Regions from separate parts of the Labrys sp. HAY1-8F genome, predicted to be linked through region 1. Evidence: riboswitches for the same ligand, from Rfam matches in the RefSeq annotation. Region 1 holds a riboswitch; each other region holds the start of a gene.
The links. A riboswitch is a leader RNA that binds a small molecule or an ion and turns the genes downstream of it on or off. The one in region 1 is predicted to bind cobalamin.
Positions count from the first base shown of each region.

Region 2: linked by a shared signal. The riboswitch ahead of metE (5-methyltetrahydropteroyltriglutamate--homocysteine S-methyltransferase) and the one ahead of bluB (5,6-dimethylbenzimidazole synthase) in region 1 are both predicted to bind cobalamin.
Region 3: linked by a shared signal. The riboswitch ahead of ACR9ZN_RS25785 (CbtB domain-containing protein) and the one ahead of bluB (5,6-dimethylbenzimidazole synthase) in region 1 are both predicted to bind cobalamin.

Region 1 is NZ_JBPGWZ010000002.1:1,903,540-1,911,073, reverse strand. Features, by position in the region: gene ACR9ZN_RS17820 (ATP-binding cassette domain-containing protein) at 1-774, opposite strand, end outside; gene ACR9ZN_RS17815 (ABC transporter substrate-binding protein) at 861-1,802, opposite strand; gene ACR9ZN_RS17810 (cupin domain-containing protein) at 1,940-2,560, opposite strand; cobalamin riboswitch at 2,698-2,878, shown strand; gene bluB (5,6-dimethylbenzimidazole synthase) at 3,023-3,757, shown strand; gene ACR9ZN_RS17800 (TerB family tellurite resistance protein) at 3,830-4,465, shown strand; gene ACR9ZN_RS17795 (hypothetical protein) at 4,458-5,717, opposite strand; gene ACR9ZN_RS17790 (DUF975 family protein) at 5,860-6,615, opposite strand; gene ACR9ZN_RS17785 (DUF3053 family protein) at 7,113-7,534, shown strand, end outside.
Region 2 is NZ_JBPGWZ010000002.1:904,597-912,130, reverse strand. Features, by position in the region: gene metE (5-methyltetrahydropteroyltriglutamate--homocysteine S-methyltransferase) at 1-1,117, opposite strand, end outside; cobalamin riboswitch at 1,381-1,578, opposite strand; gene ACR9ZN_RS13265 (fumarate hydratase) at 1,989-3,629, shown strand; gene ACR9ZN_RS13260 (porin) at 3,992-5,158, shown strand; gene ACR9ZN_RS13255 (NAD(P)-dependent oxidoreductase) at 5,229-6,146, opposite strand; gene recA (recombinase RecA) at 6,456-7,529, shown strand.
Region 3 is NZ_JBPGWZ010000002.1:3,615,012-3,622,545, reverse strand. Features, by position in the region: gene ACR9ZN_RS25805 (efflux RND transporter permease subunit) at 1-289, opposite strand, end outside; gene ACR9ZN_RS25800 (efflux RND transporter periplasmic adaptor subunit) at 305-1,471, opposite strand; gene ACR9ZN_RS25795 (UDP-glucose dehydrogenase family protein) at 1,894-3,210, opposite strand; gene ACR9ZN_RS25790 (histidine phosphatase family protein) at 3,326-3,880, opposite strand; cobalamin riboswitch at 4,013-4,158, shown strand; gene ACR9ZN_RS25785 (CbtB domain-containing protein) at 4,189-4,401, shown strand; gene ACR9ZN_RS25780 (CbtA family protein) at 4,420-5,184, shown strand; gene ACR9ZN_RS25775 (J domain-containing protein) at 5,653-6,249, shown strand; gene cobS (cobaltochelatase subunit CobS) at 6,543-7,529, shown strand.

The DNA.
Region 1 (7,534 bases):
GGCGCCGGCGGAGCGGGCGTTGAATTTGCGGCCGACGATGAGGTTGACCACCTCTTCGATATTGGTGTCCTCGATCCGGCGCTCGGCGACGTTGCGACCCTCATACATCACCTGGATGCGGTCGCAGACGAGGAAGAGGTCCTGCAGGCGGTGGGTGATCAGGATGACGCTGACGCCGCGGGCGCTGACGGTGCGGATCAGTTCGAGCACCGCCTCGACTTCGGCGACGGCCAGGGCGGCCGTGGGCTCGTCCATGATCAGCACGGAGGGATTGAAGGAAGCGGCGCGGCCGATGGCGATCGACTGGCGCTGGCCACCGGAGAGGTTCTCGACCTTCAGCCTGGTATCGGCGATGACGATGCCGAGCTTGTCGAGCATGTCGCGGGCCTGGTCGTGCATGCGGCGCTGGTCGAGGAAGGGAACGCCGAGGATGCGGTGCCTGGGCTCGCGGCCGAGGAAGAGATTGCCGGCGACATCGACGCTGTCGCACAGCGACAGGTCCTGATAGACCATCTCCACCCGTGCCGCGCGGGCATCGGCAGGGGAGGCGAAGGACTGCACCTTGCCGTCGATCTCGATCGTGCCGGTGTCGGGGATCACGGCGCCCGAAAGCACCTTGCTCAGGGTCGATTTACCGGCGCCATTGTCGCCGACCAGTCCCAGCACCTCGCCGGGCCTGAGCATCAGCGATACGTCGTCCAGGGTCTGGATCGTGTTGTATCGCTTGGAGATACCGGTCATCTTGACGCGGTAGGGTTCGCCACTGTCCATCATGGTTCCGCCTGGCAATGAGATGCCCCGCCCGCGGCTCGAAGAGCAGCGGGCTTGGGCCCAACTATGCGTGGGGGCCTGTCAGCCCGTTACTTGAACATGCCCCGGAACTTGTCGACGTTCTCCTTGGTGACGATCGTCACGGGAACGTTGATGATCGGCTCGACCTTCTCGCCCTTCTTGAGCTTGGCCAGGGCTTCCACCGCGGCCTTGCCCTCGCCGGCCGGATCCTGCTGGATCACGCCGGTGACCCAGCCCTGGTCGATGCCTTCGATGGCCTGCTTGGTCAGGTCCCAGCCGAAGACCTTGACGCCTTCGGTGCGCCCCTGGCTGGTCACGGCGGACACGGTGCCGAGAAGGGCCGGTTCGCCGGTGGCATAGAGCGTGGTCATGTCGGGATTGGCCGTCATCAGGTTCTCGGCCGCGCTCAGCGCCACGTCCTGCACGTTCTGGCCGTCGACGGTGTCGAGGAAGGTGACCTTGAGGCCGCTGGCCGTCACTGCCTTCTTGAAGCCATCCAGCCGCTGGTTCTGGATGTAGGAATTGAGGGCGCCGACCACGCCGATCTTGGCGGTGCCATCCAGCTTGGACTTGACGTAGTCGGCGTAGAACTTGCCGATGTCCTCGCCGGCCTTGAGATTGTCCACGCCGACGAAGGAGACATTGTCGCCGTCGGGGATCTGGGCATCGATGGCGATGACGGGGATGCCGGCCTTCTTGGCGGAGGTGATGGCGGGCTTCACGCCGTTGACGTCGATGGCGATCAGGATGATGCCGTCGACTTTCTGGGTGATGTAGTTCTCGATCGCATCGTTCTGGGCGCTCGGAACATTGTTGGCGTTGAAGATGACGAGCTTGGCGCCGGCCGCCTTGGCGGCGGCCTCAGCGCCTTCGTTGATCTGGTTGAAGAACAGGGCCTGCTGGTTGATGGTGACCAGGGCGAAGGTGTCGGCCAAAGCGGACACCGATCCGAGGGACAGCGCCAGGGCTGCCGCTGCCGAGCAGCCGGCGAGATATTTTGAAAGCCGCATTTCAGTTCCCTTCATGGATGGCCCGTGCCGGGCTCATTCTCAGTTCTGACATCAGCATCATTCAAGAGACTTGAATTCATGTCAAGTTACTTGAATGGCGGTCTCGGGGATTCTTGAAACGCCGACGGCGTGAGGCGTTAGAAGGTGGCAGGCGTGTTGACCCAGAAGATGCTCGCGCGCTCCGTTCCGGTGTTGCGGTACCAATGAGGCAATTCCGACTTGAACACGAAGGTATCGCCGGCAGAGAGCCTGAAGGTACGCTCACCGACCATCAGCTCCACGGTTCCGGTCAGCACATAGCCGACTTCCTCGCCCTGGTGCTGGATCGGCCCGGCGCTCTCGCCGCCGGCCTCGATGTGGTGGATGTTGCATTGGAGGAGATGACCGGGCGAATAGGGGATCACCCGTTCCAGCGAGATGCCCTCGCCCCGGCGCAGCGGGTCCAGCGAGATCAGGGGGCGCGAGCCGGCGCGAAAGACGATACCCTCTTCGCTATCCGATTCCTCGAACATCCAGCCGATATTGGTGCCGAGGACCTCCACGAGGCGATGCAGCATGGGCAGGGAGGGGGAGGCCTTGCCGTTCTCGATCTTGGACAGCAGGCTTTCCGAACAGTCCGCGGCCGTCGCCAGGGCCTTCAGCGTCAGCCCCCTTGTCTGCCGGGCCAGGCGAAGGCGGGTGCCGAGCCGCACGGGATTGGCCTGTTCCAGGGGATCTGGGTGATCGCCGGCGCGTCGTTTGAGGTCGATCTTGTTCATTGCGCGATTGCCAGGATGCTTCATTGCCCGAAAGCCTAGCCGACGATTCTAGGCCACAAGCCTGCACCCTGTCCACTTCGCCGCCGGCCGCTCGGCATCAGCGTCCCAAACGGCTGGGCAGCCGGCACCTCCCATGCTACATCCGCAAGACCTTCGGTGCCCGCTTGCGGGAGAATCGGGAACGCGGTTTGAAGCCGCGACGTGCCCAACGCTGTAAGGGAGACTATCCGGGCAGGTTTCAGGCCACTCGCTCTGCGGGGAAGGCGTCCGGATGGGTGGATCCCAAGTCAGAAGACCGGCCGGAGGCGATAGATCGGCGTGCGCGGACGGCGCGGCGATTGCCATCGCAAAAGCGTTTTGTGACTTCTTGGAAACACCAAGAATCGCAAAGACGCGTCGAAAAAGGGGAGCTAGAGCAAACAAGCGTTCATGCTTGAACGCGCTTTGCTCTAGGGAATGACGATGGACCCATCCACGGGAGCGCTTGCGCCCTCCGGGCCGTTTTCACCGGCCGAACGCGACGCCGTCTATCGCGCCATCTTCACCAGGCGGGACGTCCGCAGCCAATTCAGTCCGCAGCCCGTTCCGGACGATGTCCTCGCGCGCATCCTCGTGGCCGGGCATCATGCGCCGTCGGTCGGCTTCATGCAGCCCTGGAGTTTCCTGGTGCTGCGATGCCCTGAGACCCGGGGCAAGGTGCAGGCCCTCTTCGAGGAGGCCAATGCGGAAGCGGTGGCGATGTTTCCGCCGCAGAAGCAGGCGCAATACCGCTCGCTGAAGCTTGCCGGCATCCTCGATTCCCCGGTCAATCTGTGCATCACCTGCGATCCAGACCGCGCCGGCCCCGTGGTGCTCGGCCGCACCCATGACATGGCCATGGACCGCTACTCCACCGTCTGCGCGGTGCAGAACATCTGGCTGGCGGCACGGGCCGAGGGCGTTGGGGTCGGTTGGGTCAGCATCGTCGATCCCGTGCGTCTGCGTGCGGCACTGGGCATTCCCGAGCGCGTAATTCCGGTCGCCTATCTGTGCCTTGGTTATGTGCACGAAGCCTATGCCCGGCCGGAGCTGGAAGTGAAGGGCTGGCGCCAGCGCCTGCCGCCGGAGGCCGTGCTGAGCTTCGACGCCTGGGACGGCCAGCGGCCCGACCATCCCTTGCTCGCCGCCATGCGGACGGCTATGGGGGATGCTGGTTGATAGAGCAAAGCGCAAAGACGCTTTGGGGTGGCCGGCGCAGATGCGCGCCGTCTCGATCGGGTGGCATGGCCGATGGATTTCCTGCGTAAGAATGCGATCTGGATTATCGCACTGCTGATTACCAGCCTGGTCTTGCTGGAGGGGCCGAGGGCGATCCTGATCGGGGCATTCGTGGCCGCCCTCGTCGGTCTGTTCTGGCTGTTGCGCGGCAAGGCCCGCAAGCCGGCGGCGGGCCGCCGCCTCGAGACCGTGCCGAAAGTTGTCCCCCTTCCGCTCGACCGGGGTGCCGACACGGTTCGGCCGCAGGCGCTCGAGCGCGCCTCTCTCAAGACCATCGATGATCCGAGGCTCGCGGCCGTCGTCCTGATGATCCAGCTTGTCCGCACCAATGGCTTGCTGACCCGGGCCGAGCGGGACACGATCCTCGCTCTTATGGCCGATCCACTCGGGATCGGCGATCGCGAGCATGTCTATGAGCAGGCCTTGCAATTGACGGACCGCGGCCGGGTGTTCACGCCGGTCGCCGAGGAATTGGCGCCCCTTCTGCGGGCGCGCCTGTCCCTGCCGGAGCGCCAACAGCTTATCGATATGCTGGGCGAGGTCGCCAATGCCTATGGCGAGGCCAGCGATTTGCAGCGCGAGGCGATCGTTCGCCTGAAGAGACGCCTGCTTGCGCCGGATGCCGCGGCCGGGCGCCCGCTCAATTGAAATAGAAGGCGTAGCTCGCGACGTCGCCGCCGAAGATACTGGTCGCCTGGCCCCAGGCCTCTGCATCCATCACCTTGCCATTGTCGAGGAAAGGCAACGCGCCTGGGCCGGTGATCCACAGCACCAGGTCGAAATTGCCGGGCTGCTCGAAGACCCTGGCGAGATTGACGCCCTTGGTGAAACGCCAATGCGGCATCAGCAACTTGCCGTCCAGCACCTGCTCGACCTGGCCGAGCAGCGCAAGCCATGAGTCGATACGCTCCTGCGTTACTTCGAGGGAGGGCAGGACGCCACTCTTCTGCCGCGGGCCGGGCAGCCATTCGTGATCGTCGTCGGTCTCCTTGCCGATCAGCGCCCAGGTCTCACGGTTGAGCCGGATTACCGTCTTGATATGGTCGCGCACCTCCAGCCACATCGCCTTGTCGGCCACCGGCCAGTCGATCGTATGCACCAGGCTGATCAGATCGGCGATGGCGTCGGTGTCACGCTTGCTCGTGCCGAACAGGGTCATGCCCAATCCGTCGCCACCATCGCCGCCATTGGCCTTGGCAAGGCCGCTGACGGCATGTGGAAACAGGCTGCCGAAGCCCGCGTCCCAACTGCGCGACATGTCGTGCGACAACAAAGTCTTGGTCAGGGCCATCAGGAAATTGCAGTAGCCGCGCAGCCATTTGGCGTCGGCCGTGTCGAAGGCGACGATGAAGGGCTTGGGCTTGCCGGCATCGTCGATGTCGGAAATGGCTGCTCCGATATGGTCGCGCTCGTCGATGATGCCGTCGCCGTTCCAGTCGAAGCGGGTGACGGAAAGATCGACCGTCAGCTTGGCGGGGCTGTCGCCGACCTCAGCCAGGGTCTGGTCGGCCTTTTCGAGATCGGCCAGGAACGTGGCGAGGATGCCGCGAAAGTCCTTATAGGTGATGGGCTGCGGATCGGGATTGGTGCTGAAGACGGTGCCCGAGAGGCCGAGCACCCGCATCGCCGGCATTTCCGTGGCGAAGCCATATTTGTAGAGGGCCTGCGACAAATGTTCGAGCGCCCGCGCCGTGCGCACCATGCCGAGGCCGAGCCTGGCGTCGGCATTGCCGCTGGCCTTGGTGACGAGGGCCAGCATCTGTTCGTCCGCTTCGCTGATACGCCCCTGGCCGAGATAGCTCTGGAACAGGGCCGAGGCCGGGCTGTCGGCCCTGGCCGGTGCGAAGGAGAACACCACAGTCATCGTGACGGCCGCGGCCCATGTTAGCAAATAGCGCATCGTCATTCCCGGATCGGCAGGGCGCATACCGGGAATCGGATGCCGCCCGCCCGAAAGATCGTTGGATAAGCAGAGGCCGCGAGCGCCGCAACGGCTTCGCGGCCCGAGTCTAAGAGGAGGGAACTTTTCTAGGCGCGAGGTCTCAATCGAACACATTCGCGACGGAGCCGGTCAAATCGATTCCGTCCTTGAGCAGGCGCAGGCGATAGGCCGCGATCGAATAGACCCCGATCAGCCACGCATACATCAGGGGCAAAATCAGCAGCATCATGATCAAAGCCGCGATGCCGCCGCCGGGACCGAATATGCGAGCCAGGACATTCACGACCACGAGATAAGCGAGCCAGATCACCCAGGTGAGGAGCATCATGCCGAAAAGAGGCCAGCGGTATCCGGCGCTGAGATAGCGGCTGCGGCGGAGCGCGCGGATTGGCCCCACATCCTCGTTGATGCAGATGACGAAGGAAAGAAGGTAGGGAAAGACCAGGAAGAGACCAAGAATGCCGATGATCAACGCAGCGACGATGAGGAAGCCGGGCGGAGCACCAATGCCAAGGAACACAAGGCTGATCAAAGCCGCGATGAGGTAGAACGCGATGTAGGCAAGAATATAGATCAGCAATAAACCGAAGACGGGCAGGAATCTCCTGGCGCCGGCCAAGCAGGCTGCCATGAAAGGTTTGGCGGGATCGGCGTAACGATCATGAAGCAAGCGGATCATCGCGCAATAGAAGGCGAGCGACAGGAAGCCCGCCGCCAGGAGCAGCAGGTAGAATAAGGCGATATTCCTTTGGATCGCCAATTGGGCCGCCAACCGGTCACCGCTTAATGCCGCCCAGAAAAACGAGCCGAGCAAGCCGAAGAAAATGGCGAACACCGCGAGCTGGAGCAGGAACACCCAGCCATAATTCCTCAGGCTGACGCTGAAGGCATCGGCGATGATCTGTCCGATGCCTAGAGGCTTGCTTCCTGGCTGGTCGGATGACGGCGAGACGACGGACATGAGAGTTCCTTTGCTCATGATCAATTCCGGAGCGCACTCGCGCCAGCCTATACGAGCAAGGCGCCAGCACAATTCAATAGAAGTGAGTATGCATTTCGGCAGCCTGGGGGCCCTGGCGCAAGCTATCCTAGCGGCTCCGATGGAGAAACAGAGTCCCGTACGTTACATCCAGGTGTCGTGGACAAGGAGTAGTCGACTACTCCCCCATATCGACCAAGCGGGGGCATGGCTCGCCAAGACGTAGGGTTATTCTCGCGAGAATGACAATGTTCTGTGCTCTGATCTGGCAGAAGACGCACGTCAGGAGCGTCATTGTACGGAATCATTGGAGTGATTCCGTAAGGACAGTTATCGAAGAAATTCCCAACATTATTGGAAGGTAATTTCGGCGGATGAGCCTATTGCCAAAACAAGGGCGGCTGTTCCATAGCCCTATCCACTCATTTCCAATCAAGGGTCACGTGAAAACCATGCTTCGCAAATCGCCGTTGTGGCTGTCCATCGGGCTATGCCTGTTTCTGGCGGCTTGCTTCAGCAAGGAGCCTGAGCAGCGCAAGGCCTATATGGAGTTTTTGCAGACCCGCTTGATCGATAACAAGGATGAGACGACATTTCCGGTCATGACGCCCCGCCAGGAGGAGGCCTTCGGCCCTTACGCGGACAGCTTCAAGATCATGCAGGCGTTCTTTGATGGCATGAACCAGCGCACGGGCGTGGGGCGCAACGCCAACAAGGCCATGCGCATGCCCGGCGCGCCGGAGTTGATTGCCGATCCGACTTTGCTCGACAAGTTCAGTGAAAGCTTCCTGCGACG
Region 2 (7,534 bases), 1.0 Mb from region 1:
GCCAACTGCGGAGTTCAGGATCGAACGCGCGCTCGGCCTCGACATCGTAGGGAACGTGGAACAGGGAACAGCTCGGAGCGAGGACGACGCGGTGGGGGCCGAGGGCTGCAACCGCCGGCTCGATCCGATCAAGAAGGGCAGTCAGGTTGCTCCGCCAGACATTGCGCCCGTCGATCACGCCCAGCGATAGCACCTTGTCGGCGCTGGCTCGTGCGACCGCCTGCCCGAGCTGGCTTGGCGCCCGCACCAGGTCGAGATGCAGGCCGGCGCTGGGCAGGTCGAGTGCCAGGTCGAGATTGTAGCCGAGGCCGCCGAAATAGGTCGCGATCATGATCTTCAGATCGGAGACCGTGCTGGAAAGGACGCCATAGGCATGGCGCAGGGCGGCCCGCGCGTTCTCGTCGAGATCGAGCACGAGACAGGGTTCGTCGAACTGCACCCAGTCCGCGCCGGCCGCGGCCAACCTGTGCAGGATCTCGGCATAGACGGGCAAGAGGCCTGGCAGCAGGGTGAGCGGATCCAGGCCCTCGTCCTTGCTCTTGCCGAGCAGCAGATAGGTCACCGGGCCGATGAGCACGGGGTGCGTGTGGAAGCCGAGCGCTACGGCCTCCCTGAATTCGTCAATGGGCTTGGCCGAAGCGAGTTCGAAGGCCTGGCCGCGGCGAAATTCGGGAACCATGTAGTGATAGTTGGTGTCGAACCATTTGGTCATCTCGAGAGCGGGGACACCGCCGCCGCCATGGCAGCAGCCCTCATGGCCACGATCGTCATGGCCACGATCGTCATGGCCACGATCGTCATGGCCCCGCCTGCCGCGCGCCATGGCGAAATAGGTCGAAAGCGGGACGGAGCCACCCTCCCAGCCATATTGAGAGGGGATGGCACCGACCACGGCGCTCATATCGAGAACCTGATCGTAGAGCGAAAAGTCATTGGACGGGATATGGGTAACGCCGAGCAGGCTCTGTCGAGCCCAGTTGCTCGCGCGCAACTGGGCTGCCGTTGCGAGCAAGGCGGTCTCGTTCTGCCTTCCGGCCCAGTGGGCTTCGAGGGCCGTCTTGAGTTCGCGACGTGGGCCGATGCGTGGCGTGCCGAGCGTCGAAATGGGAATGGACATGCGCGTCTCCGGCCGGTGACCGATAGGTCCCGGTTCGTGGTGAATGGATCGGATCGAGGAGGGAGCGGCGTACCGTCAGGGCACGCCGCAACGCATTCGTCGTCGAGCAGTCGGATCGACTGCACCTTCACGCATGATGGCAGTTTGAAGCTTGAACATCGGCAGACCCCATGAAGAACTGGGGGCAAAGGCCGTACGGGAGCGCCTGACGCGGCCAAGGACATTGACTTGGTCAAGCAACCACCGGGACACCCCGCCCGAGGACGTTTACATTCGTCGGGGCAGGTCTCCTGGCTCACGGCTCACCGAGCTTGCCTGCCTTCCCACCTGCGCAGGGCAGGCAGTGGCATGATGAGGCAAGTTCTCGCCGTCTACAGTTGCGGGGGCAGCGCCGGCATCGCACCGGCTTCCCTCTTAGCTTCCATTGCGAGAATGGAAGAACCTCGACTGGGCAAGCAAACGACAAGACGTCGTGAAAGTCAAGGTCGACATAAAGACATGTTTATATAGGCATGCCATGCGATCATAGGTTGCCCTTGGATCGCGACCTCGCGGCGGCCTTTGCTCGGCTTCAATCGCAACCACAAGCCCGGTGTCGATGGCGGCGCCTGCCTGAGTGCCTCGTCTGGCCGTGCACGAAAGGCCGAGGGGGCTTCAGCATGGAACGATTCCAATTGATCATAGGCAGCGGTGAGAAAAACGACTAAATCAGGGCCAAACCGGTGGCACCCCTGCGCCACCTCTGCCAGCCCTGGAGCAAAGCGCGTTTAGACGGAAACGCTTGTTTGCTCTAGCTCCTTGTTTTGACGCGTCTTTGCGATTCTTGCCGAAGCCGTCAAATCGCAAAACGCTCTGTTCGGAGATCCTCTCCATGCCTGCCGATTCCGCTGCCAATTCCCGCTATCCCCACGTTCCCCTGTTCCCCCTGGGAGCGGACGAGACGCCCTACCGCAAGCTGACCAGCGAGGGCGTGCGGGTCGAAAAGCTCGGAGGCAGCGAGATTCTGCAGGTGGATGGCGAGGCGTTGCGGCTTCTGGCCGAGCAGGCCTTCATGGACATCAATCATCTCTTGCGCCCCGGCCATCTCCAGCAATTGCGCAACATTCTGGAAGATCCCGAGGCGACGGACAATGACCGCTTCGTCGCCTATGACCTCCTCAAGAACGCCAACATCGCCGCCGGTGGCGTGCTGCCGATGTGCCAGGACACCGGCACGGCCATCGTGATGGCCAAGAAGGGCCGCAAAGTCTGGACGGAAGGTGAGGACGAGGGCGCCATCGCCCAGGGCATCCGCGATGCCTATGAGAAGAAGAATCTGCGCTATTCGCAGCTCGCACCGCTGTCGATGTTCGAGGAGAAGAACACCAAGACCAATCTGCCGGCCCAGATCGACATTTCCGCGGAAGGGGAGGAGGCCTACAAGTTCCTCTTCGTTGCCAAGGGCGGCGGCTCGGCCAACAAGACCTTCCTTTATCAGGCCACACCCTCCATCCTGTCCAAGGACCGCCTGATCGCTTTCCTGAAGGAGAAGATCCTCACGCTCGGTACGGCAGCCTGCCCGCCTTATCATCTGGCGGTGGTGATCGGCGGTACCTCTGCCGAAATCACGTTGAAGGCCGTGAAACTCGCTTCGGCGCGCTATCTCGACGGCCTGCCCACCGAGGGCTCCGAACTCGGCCATGCCTTCCGCGACCTCGAGCTCGAGAAAGAAGTGCACAAGCTCACCCAGTCGCTCGGGGTCGGCGCCCAGTTCGGCGGCAAGTATTTCTGCCACGACGTCCGTGTCATCCGCCTGCCGCGCCATGGCGCCAGCCTGCCGATCGGCCTTGGCGTTTCCTGCTCGGCCGATCGCCAGGCCATGGGCAAGATCACCCGCGAGGGTGTCTTCCTCGAGGAGCTCGAGCACAATCCGGCGCGCTTCCTGCCGGAGATCGATGAGAGCAAGCTTGGCGGGGCGGTGGTGAAGATCGACCTCAACCAGCCGATGTCTGACATCCTGGAAACCCTGTCGCGCCATCCGGTAAAGACGCGCGTGTCGCTGACCGGCACCATCATCGTGGCCCGCGACCTTGCCCATGCCAAGCTGCGCGAGCGCCTGGAAGCGGGTGGGGGGATGCCCGATTATCTCAAGAACCATCCTGTCTACTATGCCGGCCCGGCCAAGACACCCGCCGGCTATGCCTCGGGCTCCTTCGGCCCCACCACGGCGGGCCGGATGGACGCCTATGTCGACCAGTTCCAAGCGGCCGGCGGCTCGATGGTGATGCTGGCCAAGGGCAACCGTTCCGCCCAGGTCCGCGAGGCCTGCGCCAAGCATGGCGGCTTCTATCTCGGTTCGATCGGTGGCCCCGCCGCGCGCCTCGCCCAGGACTGCATCAAGAAGGTCGAGGTGCTCGAATATCCCGAGCTCGGCATGGAAGCGGTCTGGCGCATCGAGGTCGAGGACTTCCCGGCCTTTATCGTCATCGACGACAAGGGCAATGATTTCTTCAAGGAACTTAATCTGGGTTGAGTTCGCTCACCCTGCTTTTCGGCGAGGCCTCTTCCTGAAAAGGGAGGGGCCTTTTTCATGCACGTTCTGCGTGTTGTTGCAAAATCGCAACTGTCATGGACAAAGCCCTTTTGTGTCAGAACGATGACTCACCTTAACATTGTGTAATGTCTCGCCTGGGAGGAAAGCTTCGATATCGCGGTGCACAACGACCGCGCCTCTTCGATTGGCTGAATATTGGTTTGCCAGCTTTTCGAAGAGAGCGGCCCTGATTGAGGGCTATATTATAAGATCGGGGTATTTCCATGTCTATTCGTGCAATTTTACTCGGCGCTGGCGCTGGATTGCTCAGCATCGTCGCAGCTTCTGCTGCGGACTTGCCCATGAGCAAGGGCGAAGCCGTTGAATATGTGAAGGTCTGTACGGCGTTCGGTCCGGGCTTCTTCTACATTCCGGGCACCGATACCTGCCTCAAGATCAGTGGCCAGATCCGGGCCGACTATTGGTATGCGCAGGCGCCCAGCAATGCGACGGGCAAGCGCAACATCAGCCAGACGCAGTTTCGAACCAATGCCCGCATCCGCTTCGATGCCCGTACCCAGACCGACTGGGGCATGCTGCGCTCCTTCTTCGAACTCCAGGCTGAATCGAATGCGGGTGCGGCCACGCACGACACCTTCCAGGTGCGTCAGGCCTATCTGCAGTTTGGCGGCTTGACGGCCGGTTACGCCTGGTCGCCTTACGCCTTCTACGATCCCAATTATCAGGCCGAGTTTTTCGCCCCTTATTTCGGCGAGCAGGGCCGGCGTAACCTGATCAGCTATACGGCTCAATTCGACAAGGCCTACGCCACCCTGTCGATCGAAGATGGCCGCGATCATCGTGCCAACACCACAACCTTCGGCAATACCGGCAATGCCAACATTCGTGGCCTCGGCGGTTCGCAGGTGCCCGACATCGTCGGCGTGATCGGCTATGACGACAACAAGAACGGTTGGGGCCGCCTGCAGATCATGGGCGCTCTTCACCAGAATCGCTCCGCCGTGTCGAATTACGGTGACAAATGGGGCTACTCGATCGGCTTCGGCGGCAATGTGAACATTCCGGTTCTGGAAGGCGGCTATGTGGCCGTCGAAGCCAGTTATGCCGATGGTGCGACGCGCTATCTCGGTGTCGGCGCTGCTTCCAACCCGAATGGGTCCTCGCTTCTGGGTATCGGGGGCTGGGATGCCTATCCGACCAACGGCGCGCCATATGATCTCGACAGCGCCAAGGGCTTTGCCGTGCAGGCCGAGGCTGGCCTGAACGTTACCAAGCAACTGCAGGCCGTGCTGTTTGGTGGTTACCTGGACTTCGATGCGCCGCGCGTGGCGACCAACGTCAGCGACAATTTCAAATATTACGTCATCGGCGGCCAGGTGAACTACACTATCGTCAAGGGCTTCATTGCCGGCGCTGAAGTCTGGTACCAGAACAAGGACGCGGAGGGCGCGAACACCAAGACGGTCGACGCTGTCGGTGCAGGTGTGCGTCTGCGCCGCACCTTCTGATCCGGCCTATAGAGGAAAAAGCATGGACGCCGCGCTCTCCTGGGCGCGGCGTTCCTGTCTTCGGCGCCGGTCAGTTCTGATTGGCCGGGATGAGATCGGTGCCGTTCAGGCTGCCGATATAGTCGGTGAGCATCGGCACGTAGCGCTCCGCACCGCCGGCGGCCATCGCCACGCCGAACGAGTTCTTCACGGCATTGCCGATCGGATTGACCAATCCTGCCGCACTGGCCATCGCCTCCAGATAGCTTAGATCCTTGTAGGCGTTGGCGATGGTGAATTTGTGGGCATCCTTGTCGCCCTCCAGGACCCAGCGCGAGAAGGTCTGGTAGAAACCGCAATCCATGCGGCCGCCGCGGATGACGCTGTCGAAGCGTTTGGGTGTGATGCCGACCTTCTGCGACAAAGCGAGGGCCTCGGCATAGAGGGCGGCATAGCCCAACGACAGGAAATTGTTGAGCAGCTTCATGCGGTGACCGTCGCCCGTGCCACCGATATGCACGATGCGTCCGGCCCAGGTTGATATCACCGGCTTGAGGCGCTCGAACAGGGCGTCGCTTGCGCCGACCATGGTATCGAGCGTGCCTTCCCAGGCTTCCTTCGGCGTGCGGCCGAGCGGCGCATCGGCGTAATCGATGCCGGCTTCGGCGAGTTCGGCCGCGAGGGCGAGGGTGGAATTGGGATCGGAGGTCGAGCAGTCGACGACGACGGATCCCGGCTTCAGGCCGGCCTTCAGCCCATCGGGACCGTGTACAAGCGCTTCCACCTGTCGCGAACCGGTGACGCAGAGGAAGACGACGCTGGAAGCGGCGCCCACCTCGCGCGGGGTCTTGGCCTCCTTGGCGCCGCGGGCCACGAGATCCTCCACTGGCGCCCGGTTGCGGTGGCCCATCACCGTCAGCGCGTAGCCCTTCTCCACGATGTTCTTGGCCATGCCATGGCCCATATAGCCGACCCCGATGAAGCCGACGCTTTCCTGCGCATTCGTCATTGCAATCGTCCCGTTTCCTGTCCCGCATTTCCGACGCGGGTTGCCGGCGCATCCTGCCGACGGTGAGTGTGGACGGGGAGGGGCTTCGGGCGCAAGCCCGATGGTGCAATGGTATGATGATTTATCGAAGGTCGGCAGTCAGCTTCTGTTAAATAAGAACGATGAGAACAAAAATAGAACTTGCATGAATGAGAACAAAATGGGTACATACCGCCACGGGGCTTTGAATTGCGACAAGATGCAAGCCCAGTGTTGAAAACGATTGGTTCGGATGACGAATCCGTTCGTGCTTGATAGGGAAACGGGCATATGAGTCAGACGCAGCTGCGCTTGGTCGAAGGAAGCTCCATGGACAAGACGAAGGCGCTCGACGCCGCCCTATCACAGATCGAACGCGCTTTCGGCAAGGGCTCGATCATGCGGCTCGGCAAGGGTTCCAAGACGATGGAGGTGGAGGCGATCTCCACCGGCTCCCTTGGTCTCGATATTGCGCTCGGTGTCGGCGGCCTGCCCAAGGGGCGTGTCATCGAGATCTACGGGCCGGAATCCTCGGGCAAGACCACGCTGGCGCTGCACAGCGTCGCCGAGGCCCAGAGGAGAGGCGGCGTTTGTGCCTTCATCGACGCCGAACACGCGCTCGATCCGGTCTATGCCCGCAAGCTGGGCGTCAATCTCGACGAATTGCTGATCTCGCAGCCCGATACCGGCGAACAGGCCCTTGAAATCTGCGACACGCTGGTGCGCTCGGGGGCGATCGACGTCATCGTCATCGATTCCGTGGCGGCGCTGACGCCCAAGGCCGAAATCGAAGGCGAAATGGGCGATGTGCAGCCCGGCCTGCAGGCCCGCCTGATGAGCCAGGCGCTGCGCAAGCTGACGGCCTCGATCGGGCGTTCCAACTCGATGGTCATCTTCATCAACCAGATCCGCATGAAGATCGGCGTGATGTATGGCAGCCCGGAAACCACCACGGGCGGCAACGCCCTGAAATTCTATGCCTCGGTCCGCCTCGACATTCGCCGAATCGGCGCGATCAAGGACAGGGAAGAGGTGGTCGGCAACCAGACCCGCGTGAAGGTCGTCAAGAACAAGGTGGCGCCGCCCTTCAAGCAGATCGAATTCGACATCATGTATGGCGAAGGCATCTCGAAGGTGGGCGAATTGGTCGACCTCGGCGTCAAGGCCGGCGTGGTCGAAAAATCCGGCGCCTGGTTCAGCTATGAGAGCCAGCGCCTCGGCCAGGGCCGTGAGAACGCCAAGCAGTTCCTCAAGGACAATCCGGATGTGGCGGATAAGATCGAGGGCCAGATTCGCCAGAATGCCGGCCTGATTGCCGAGCGTATCCTCGACAATATTGACCCGTCCGAAGCCGAGGGCGAATGAGGTCG
Region 3 (7,534 bases), 1.7 Mb from region 1:
CGAAGGTGACTGTGATCTGCAGCGAGCCGTCGTTGGTGGCCTGGGATGTCTGGTAGATCATCCCCTCCACGCCGTTGATCGACTGCTCCAGGGGAGCGGCCACCGTTTCGGCGATGGTCTGGGCATTGGCGCCGGGATAGGTGGCGTTGATCACCACGGTCGGTGGGGCGATCTGCGGGAACTGCGCGATCGGCAGTCCGACATAGGAGACGAGCCCGATCACCACCGTGACGATCGAAACGACGGCGGCAAAGATCGGGCGGTCGACGAAGAAATGGCCGAATTTCATGAGTTGCGCTCCCGATCAGTTCGGGTCGGGAACGAGCGTCTCAGGCACGTCCAGCTTGGTGGGTTGCGGCACGACCTCGCCGCCCGGGCGGGCGCGCATCTGGCCATTGATCAGCACCTGGTCCTCGGGCTTGAGGCCCGACTTGATCACGCGGAAGCTGCCGAATTTCGGGCCCAGTTCTACTGGGCGGATATTGGCGATCTTGTCGGTGCCGACCACGATGACATAGCGCCCTTGTGCCGACTGGCCCACCGCCACATCGGGCACGACCAGCGCCTCATAGGGTTCGCCGATGGTGATGCGAACGCGCCCGAACAGGCCGGAGGTGAGGAAGCCGTCGGCATTGGCGATCTTGGCGCGGGCCGTGACGGTGCCGGTCTGGGCGTCGACCTGCGGTGCGAGATAGTCGAGCGTGCCCTTGTGGGAGAAGGTCTTCTCGTCCGACAGGCCGATCTCGGCCGTCAGCGCGGGCTCGGTGCCACCTGCATCCATCTTGTGCTTGGAGGCCCGCTGATAGGCAAGGTAGCTCGCCTCGTCGAAGTCGAAGTAGAAATAGATCGGGTCGACAGCGACGATCGACACCAGCGGCGAGGTCGAGTTGGCTACCACCAGATTGCCGCGCGATACCAGCTGGCGGGCGATCCTGCCCGAGATCGGTGCGGCGATGGTGGCATAGTTGAGGTCGAGCTTGGCCGTTGCGAGGGCCGCGTTGGCCGAATTGATCGAGGCCGCCGCTTCCTGATAGGCCTGGAGGTTGGCCTGGTAGGTGGCATCGGTAACGTTGCCGGTCTTCCTCAACGCCTCGGCGCGCGCCAGATTGGCCTTGGTCAGGTCGATCCTGGTCTGCGTGATCTTCACCTGGGCGGCCGCCTGGTCGACCGCGGCCTGGAACGGGCGCGGATCGATCGAGAACAACACGTCGCCCTCCTTGACGAGGGATCCTTCCACGAAGCTGGACTTGTCGAGATAGCCGGTGACACGCGAGGTGATGTTCACCTGCGGCCAGGCCTGGAAACGACCGGTGAACTCGACCGATTCTGTGATCTTGCGACTGACCGGATTGGCCACCGTCACCGGCATGGCCGGCATTTGCTGGGCGAGCGCGGTGCCCACCCCCTCGAGGGCCGCCAAAGCCAGTACGCCGGCGGCCAGCCGACCTATTTTGCGACGCAACCTCGACATGAACATCCTCGCAAGCAAGCGCCTCAGCCAAACCGCCCGCATGGCTAATGGCCTTGTCGCGGGCACTGGAGCTGGCGTCTGAAAATCCTGCAGGATTTCCCAGCCTGCACCCATCAGGGCAGGTTCGGAGATCCTGTTCAGCGCTCGGCCGGCCGGAATCGGGGCAGAATCGCCGTGTGGGCCTTATAGTATGATAATTCTTACCGCTTTGATCCAATCAAGATCGCCGCCCTGCAACCGTGAGTTGGGACTTGATGCAAATCCGCAACAGGCCCGCCGCTTCTCGCGCCGGTACTTGACGCCGGCGGACCCACATTCCGGCCATTTACAAGCCAAGCGCATCAATCCCTTCCCGAAACGGGCGGGTTTGACCCTGTCCTGGGAGCAGCACCGGGCCTGAGCCAAGCTCGCCCGCAAAAAGGTCAGGGTGTCGTCCCCTCGCGCCCGATGCTCTCATAGCGAAAGCCGTGCCGCTTCATGTCGTCGAGCCGGTAGATGTTGCGCAGGTCGACGATCACCGGCCGCGTGAGCAGGCTTTTGACCCGTTCGAGGTCAAGCGCCCGAAACTCGTCCCATTCGGTGACGATCACGGCAACATCGGCCCCGTCGAGGCAATCATAGGCGCTGGAGCGATAATCGACATCGCTGAGGGTCTTGTGCGCCTCCTCCATCGCCTGGGGATCGTAGGCGCGCACCCGGGCGCCCTTGTCCTGCAGGGCGAGCACGATCGGGATCGAGGGGCTGTCGCGCATGTCGTCGGTGTTCGGCTTGAAGGCGAGGCCGAGCAGGGCCACCGTCTTGCCGGCGATGTTGCCGTCGAGGGCCGCGATGACGCGGCGTGCCATCGCCGCCTTGCGGGCATCGTTGACGCCGACCACCGCTTCGACGATGCGCAAGGGCACGCCATGTTCCTGGCCGGTGCGCAGCAGCGCCAGCGTATCCTTGGGAAAGCACGAGCCACCGAACCCCGGACCCGCATGCAGGAATTTGGAGCCGATGCGGTTGTCGAGGCCGATGCCGCGCGCCACTTCCTGCACATTGGCGCCGGCCTTCTCGCACAGATCGGCGATTTCGTTGATGAAGGTGACCTTGGTCGCCAGGAAGGCGTTGGCGGCATATTTGATCAGTTCGGAGGTGCGTCGGTCTGTGAACAGCAACGGCCCCTGATTGAGATGGAGCGGGCGATAGACCTCGGCCATCGCCTCCTTGGCCCGCTCTTCCTCCGTGCCGACCACGATGCGGTCCGGACGCTTGAAATCCTCGATCGCCGCGCCCTCGCGCAGGAATTCAGGGTTTGACACCACGCTGACATCGGCGTCCTGACGGACTTCGCGGATCAGCCTCTCGACTTCGTCGCCGGTGCCGACCGGTACGGTCGACTTGGTCACCACCACGGTGAAGCCTTCGACCGCCGCCGCGATCTCCCGCACCGCGCCATAGACATAGGACAGATCCGCATGCCCGTCGCCGCGGCGCGAGGGTGTGCCGACAGCCAGGAACACCACGGCGGCATCGCGGACGGCGGGCGCAAGCTCGGTGGTGAAGGACAGGCGCTTCTCACGCACATTGCGGGCCACCAGATCCTCGAGGCCCGGCTCGTAGATCGGCATGCGGCCGGCCAGCAGGCCCTCGATCTTGGCTGGATCCTTGTCGACGCAGGTGACGACATGGCCGAAATCGGCGAGGCAGGCCCCCGTCACCAGGCCGACATAACCCGTACCGATCATTGCAACGCGCATGACATCAATCCTGTTTGGACGACCAATCCGTCAGACGCGTGTCTACAAAAGGCCCGGCGACATGCCAATGACGAAAAAAGAGAGGAACTCCGTTGGAGGGCCCTGCTCAACGCCTCTATGCCCCCAACCGCAGCGACCAGCCCCGGCCGGATGGCCTGAGATCGGCTGTCGCCAACGGGGCGGCATCGATACGCCAGAAAGAACGAGCCTGGGCCCCGAGGGCGTGAACGACCGCGGCGCGCAGCACCGAAGCGTGGGTAACGGCGAGCGTATACCCCTCGAACCGCTTGCCATCGAGCCAGGCGCCGACCCGCGCAATCAGGGTTGCAACACTCTCTCCGCCATGCGGGCAGGCATCCGGATCGGTCAGCCATGCCCGGAGCGCCTCGGGTTCGGCGGCCGCTACCGCGTCCAGGGCAAGCCCTGCCCAGCGGCCATGATCGCATTCGCGCAGGGCTTCATCGACCTCAGGATCATGGCCGAGGGCCTGCGCGGTCTGGCGAGCCCTGAGCGCCGGGCTGCTCAGGATGCGGGCCGGCCTGCCGAAATGCCCTTCCAGCTTCCGCGCCGCAGCCAGCCCTCTTGCATCGAGCGCCTCATCGAGGGGAAAACCCGCTGCGCGCACCGCAGGCGTAGCCCCATGGCACAGCAGGATCAGGCGTGGTGTCATGACGGCAGTTCCCAAGACTTAGAGTGCATGATTCGACCGAACCAATCGGATCATGCTCCCTAAGTTTTTGTTTCAACGCATGGTATCGTCCAAAAAGTCGCGCAACTTATGCTCTAAGTCGCTTCCGGAATATTGACATGTTCGTGACTTGGGCTCTTATGGAAGGGCTTTGCCAAGGGTGGGAAGCCGGTGTGAATCCGGCACGGTCGCGCCACTGTGAACGGCGGCGCTTGGGCGCTGTCCGCAAGTCAGACCTCTTCCAAGGCAGCATGACTCGTAGCGGGACGCGTAATCCCAAGGAGCTTTTCATGACCACCGCAACTCTGGCACCCGTCGCCCAGCAGCCGATCACCATCCCGATCCGCGAGATCTTGCCCTGGGCGCTCTTCACCGTGCTCCTGGCCGTACTCGCCATTTATTTCGTCGGCGCCGAACAAGGTGCGACCTCGCTGATTCCCGGCGTCTACATCCACGAATTCGTGCACGACGCTCGCCATCTGCTCGGCTTCCCCTGCCACTAGGGCGCATAGGCAAACGACATGGTTAGATCGCTTTTGATCCGGGGGATGCTGATCGGCATCCTGGCCGGACTGTTGGCGTCTGGCTTCGCCTGGGTCTTCGGTGAACCACAGGTCGATGCCGCTATCGCCTATGAGGAAAGCCACGCGGTCCCCGCCGCGCCGGCACCATCCGCAACGCCGGCAACCTCCCAGCCGGCCGCAGCACATGAACATGAGGAAGACCCGGTCAGCCGGCCGGTGCAGTCCAGCTATGGCCTCATGACCGGCATGGTCGTCTATGGCGCAGCCCTCGGCGGCATCTTCGCTTTGGTCTTCGCCTTCGCGCAGGGACGGATCGGCACGCTCAGCCCGCGCGCGACAGCAGGGGTGATCGCGCTCGTCGGTTTTGCCGCCATCATGCTGGTACCGCAGATCAAATATCCGGCGACGCCGCCGGCCGTTGGCAATCCCGACACGATCGGCCTGCGGACCGCCTTCTATTTCGGCACGATCCTGCTCTCCCTGGTGACGATGGCGGCCGCCCTGGGCACGGCGAACCGTCTCGCCGCCAGCCTCGGCCGCTGGAACGCCAACCTGGTGGGGGCGGCCGCCTATCTGGTGGTAATGGTGGTCGCCATGCAGATCCTGCCGGCCGTCAACGACATCCCGGCGGATTTCTCGGCCACGGTGCTATGGAAGTTCCGCGTTGCCTCGCTCGGCATCCATGCCGTGCTATGGGCAACGCTCGGGATCGCCTTCGGCGTTGCAGCACAGAAGTTGCTGCAAACCTCCGCCAGCCGCTGAAAAAGGCCAACCGCCCGCGTCAAACGTCGCATTTTTACAACACTAGCCCGGTTTTGGACCTGTTTTCAAAATTTCTTTCATTTCGCACTTGCGAAATGAATGCATCAGGATCACTTTAGGCACGTGGTGGATGCGCGTTTGCGCTCCCCCACTGCCCTCCTTGGGCGTTTCCTCCCTAAGACTTGGGCCGCCATTCGGCGGCCTCTTTCTTTTTCGGGTCAGCAGACCCCATATTTCAAAATCTGCAGCGGCATTCCGCCTCAATTAACCCCAGAGCAAAGCGCGTTCAGGTATGAACGCTTGTTTGCTCTCACTGTTTGGTTCCAAGCCAGTCCTTTGGATTGGCTGGAGCGTCCTTGCGATTTGACATGCTTCACTCAAATTACAAAACGCTCTTGCGTCCAAGCTCATGCTTGCCCATTTGTGTTCACCCTCGCATAGTGTGTCATTATGGATCTGGACTCGCCCTTGTTTGATCGCATCCGGGTGCGCCCAAGGGCCGAAGAGGTCCAGCCGGCGAGCGTACAGCTATGCGAACATGCCGGCTGCCGAAACGCCGGTGAATTTCGCGCGCCCAAGGGGCGCAACCGCGAAGGCCAGTTCTGGCATTTCTGCCTGGGGCACGTTCGCGAATACAACAAGACCTACAATTATTTCGCAGGCCTGCCGGACGACTCGGTGAGCGCCTATCAGCGCGATGCCGCCACAGGCCATCGCCCGACCTGGACGATGGGCGTCAATCCCTGGGCCAAGAAGCGCGGCGAAGGGCCGCAACCTGGCCCGGAGATCCATGACGGCTTCGGCTTCTTCGAGGGCGAGCACGGCTTCGGACGCACGCAGAGTGCGCCGGAACCGGAAAGGCGACGCCTGAAATTGCTGGAACGCAAGGCCCTCGAGGCGCTCGATCTGCCGGAAACGGCCAGCGGCCCCGAGATCAAGGCACGCTACAAAACATTGGTCAAACGCCTCCATCCCGATGCCAATGGCGGGGACAGATCCAGCGAAGATAAATTGCGCGGGATCATCCAGGCCTATAATACGCTGCGTAGCGCTGGGCTCTGCTGAGCGCCCGCACCACCGGCGAGGCTTCCAGGTTTGGAGCGCGTTCCAATCCCGGGGATCCCGCCCGACCTAGAGCAAAGCGCGTTTAGACGGAAACGCCTTTTTGCTCTAACTCTTTGGTTCGACGCGTCTTTGCGATTCTTGGTGATTCCACCAAATCACAAAACGCTATGGAGACGACGCGGAATTTTCCATGCCCGCCTGGCGAGACTGGGAAATTCGGTGGGGCCAGTACCGCCGGCCCGCTGGAACTGATTGTCGGCTGCGCCGTCCTGGCGCCAGCCAAGGAAGGCATAATGACTGACGCAACGACACCGGCCAATCTGCCGGACATCATGGTTTCGGCCAAAAAGCTGTTTGGTTTCGACACGGATCTCGAAGTACCGGCCTATTCCCAGTCCTCCGACCACGTTCCGGACCTCGATATCGATTATCTTTTCGACAAGCCGACGACCCTGGCGATCCTGGCGGGCTTTGCCCATAATCGCCGCGTGATGGTGACGGGCTATCACGGCACCGGCAAGTCGACCCATATCGAGCAGGTCGCCGCCCGGCTCAATTGGCCTTGCGTTCGCATCAACCTCGACAGCCACGTCTCGCGTATCGACCTCGTCGGCAAGGACGCCATCGTTCTCAAAGACGGCAAGCAGGTCACCGAATTCCGCGACGGCATGTTGCCCTGGGCCCTGCAGAACAACATCGCCCTGGTGTTCGACGAATATGATGCCGGCCGCCCCGACGTGATGTTCGTGATCCAGCGCGTGCTGGAAATCTCCGGCAAGCTCACTTTGCTCGACCAGAAGCGCGTGATTCGCCCTCATCCAGCCTTCCGCCTGTTCGCCACCACCAATACGGTGGGCCTCGGCGATACGTCCGGTCTCTATCACGGCACCCAGCAGATCAACCAGGGCCAGATGGACCGCTGGTCGATCGTCACCACGCTGAACTATCTGCCGCATGACAAGGAAGTCGACATCGTGCTGGCCAAGGCCAAGCACTACCAGAAGAGCCCGAACGGCCGCGACATCGTCAACAAGATGGTGCGTGTGGCCGATCTCACCCGCAATGCCTTCATGAATGGAGACCTCTCCACCGTGATGTCGCCGCGTACGGTGCTGACCTGGGCCGAGAACGCCAATATCTTCCACGATATCGGCTTTGCCTTCCGCGTCACCTTCCTCAACAAGTGCGACGAGCTCGAACGCAGCCTCGTAGCCGAGTTCTACCAGCGCGCTTTCGGCGCGGAGCTGGCCGAGAGCTCGGTGAACGTCGCGCTGACGTAACATCG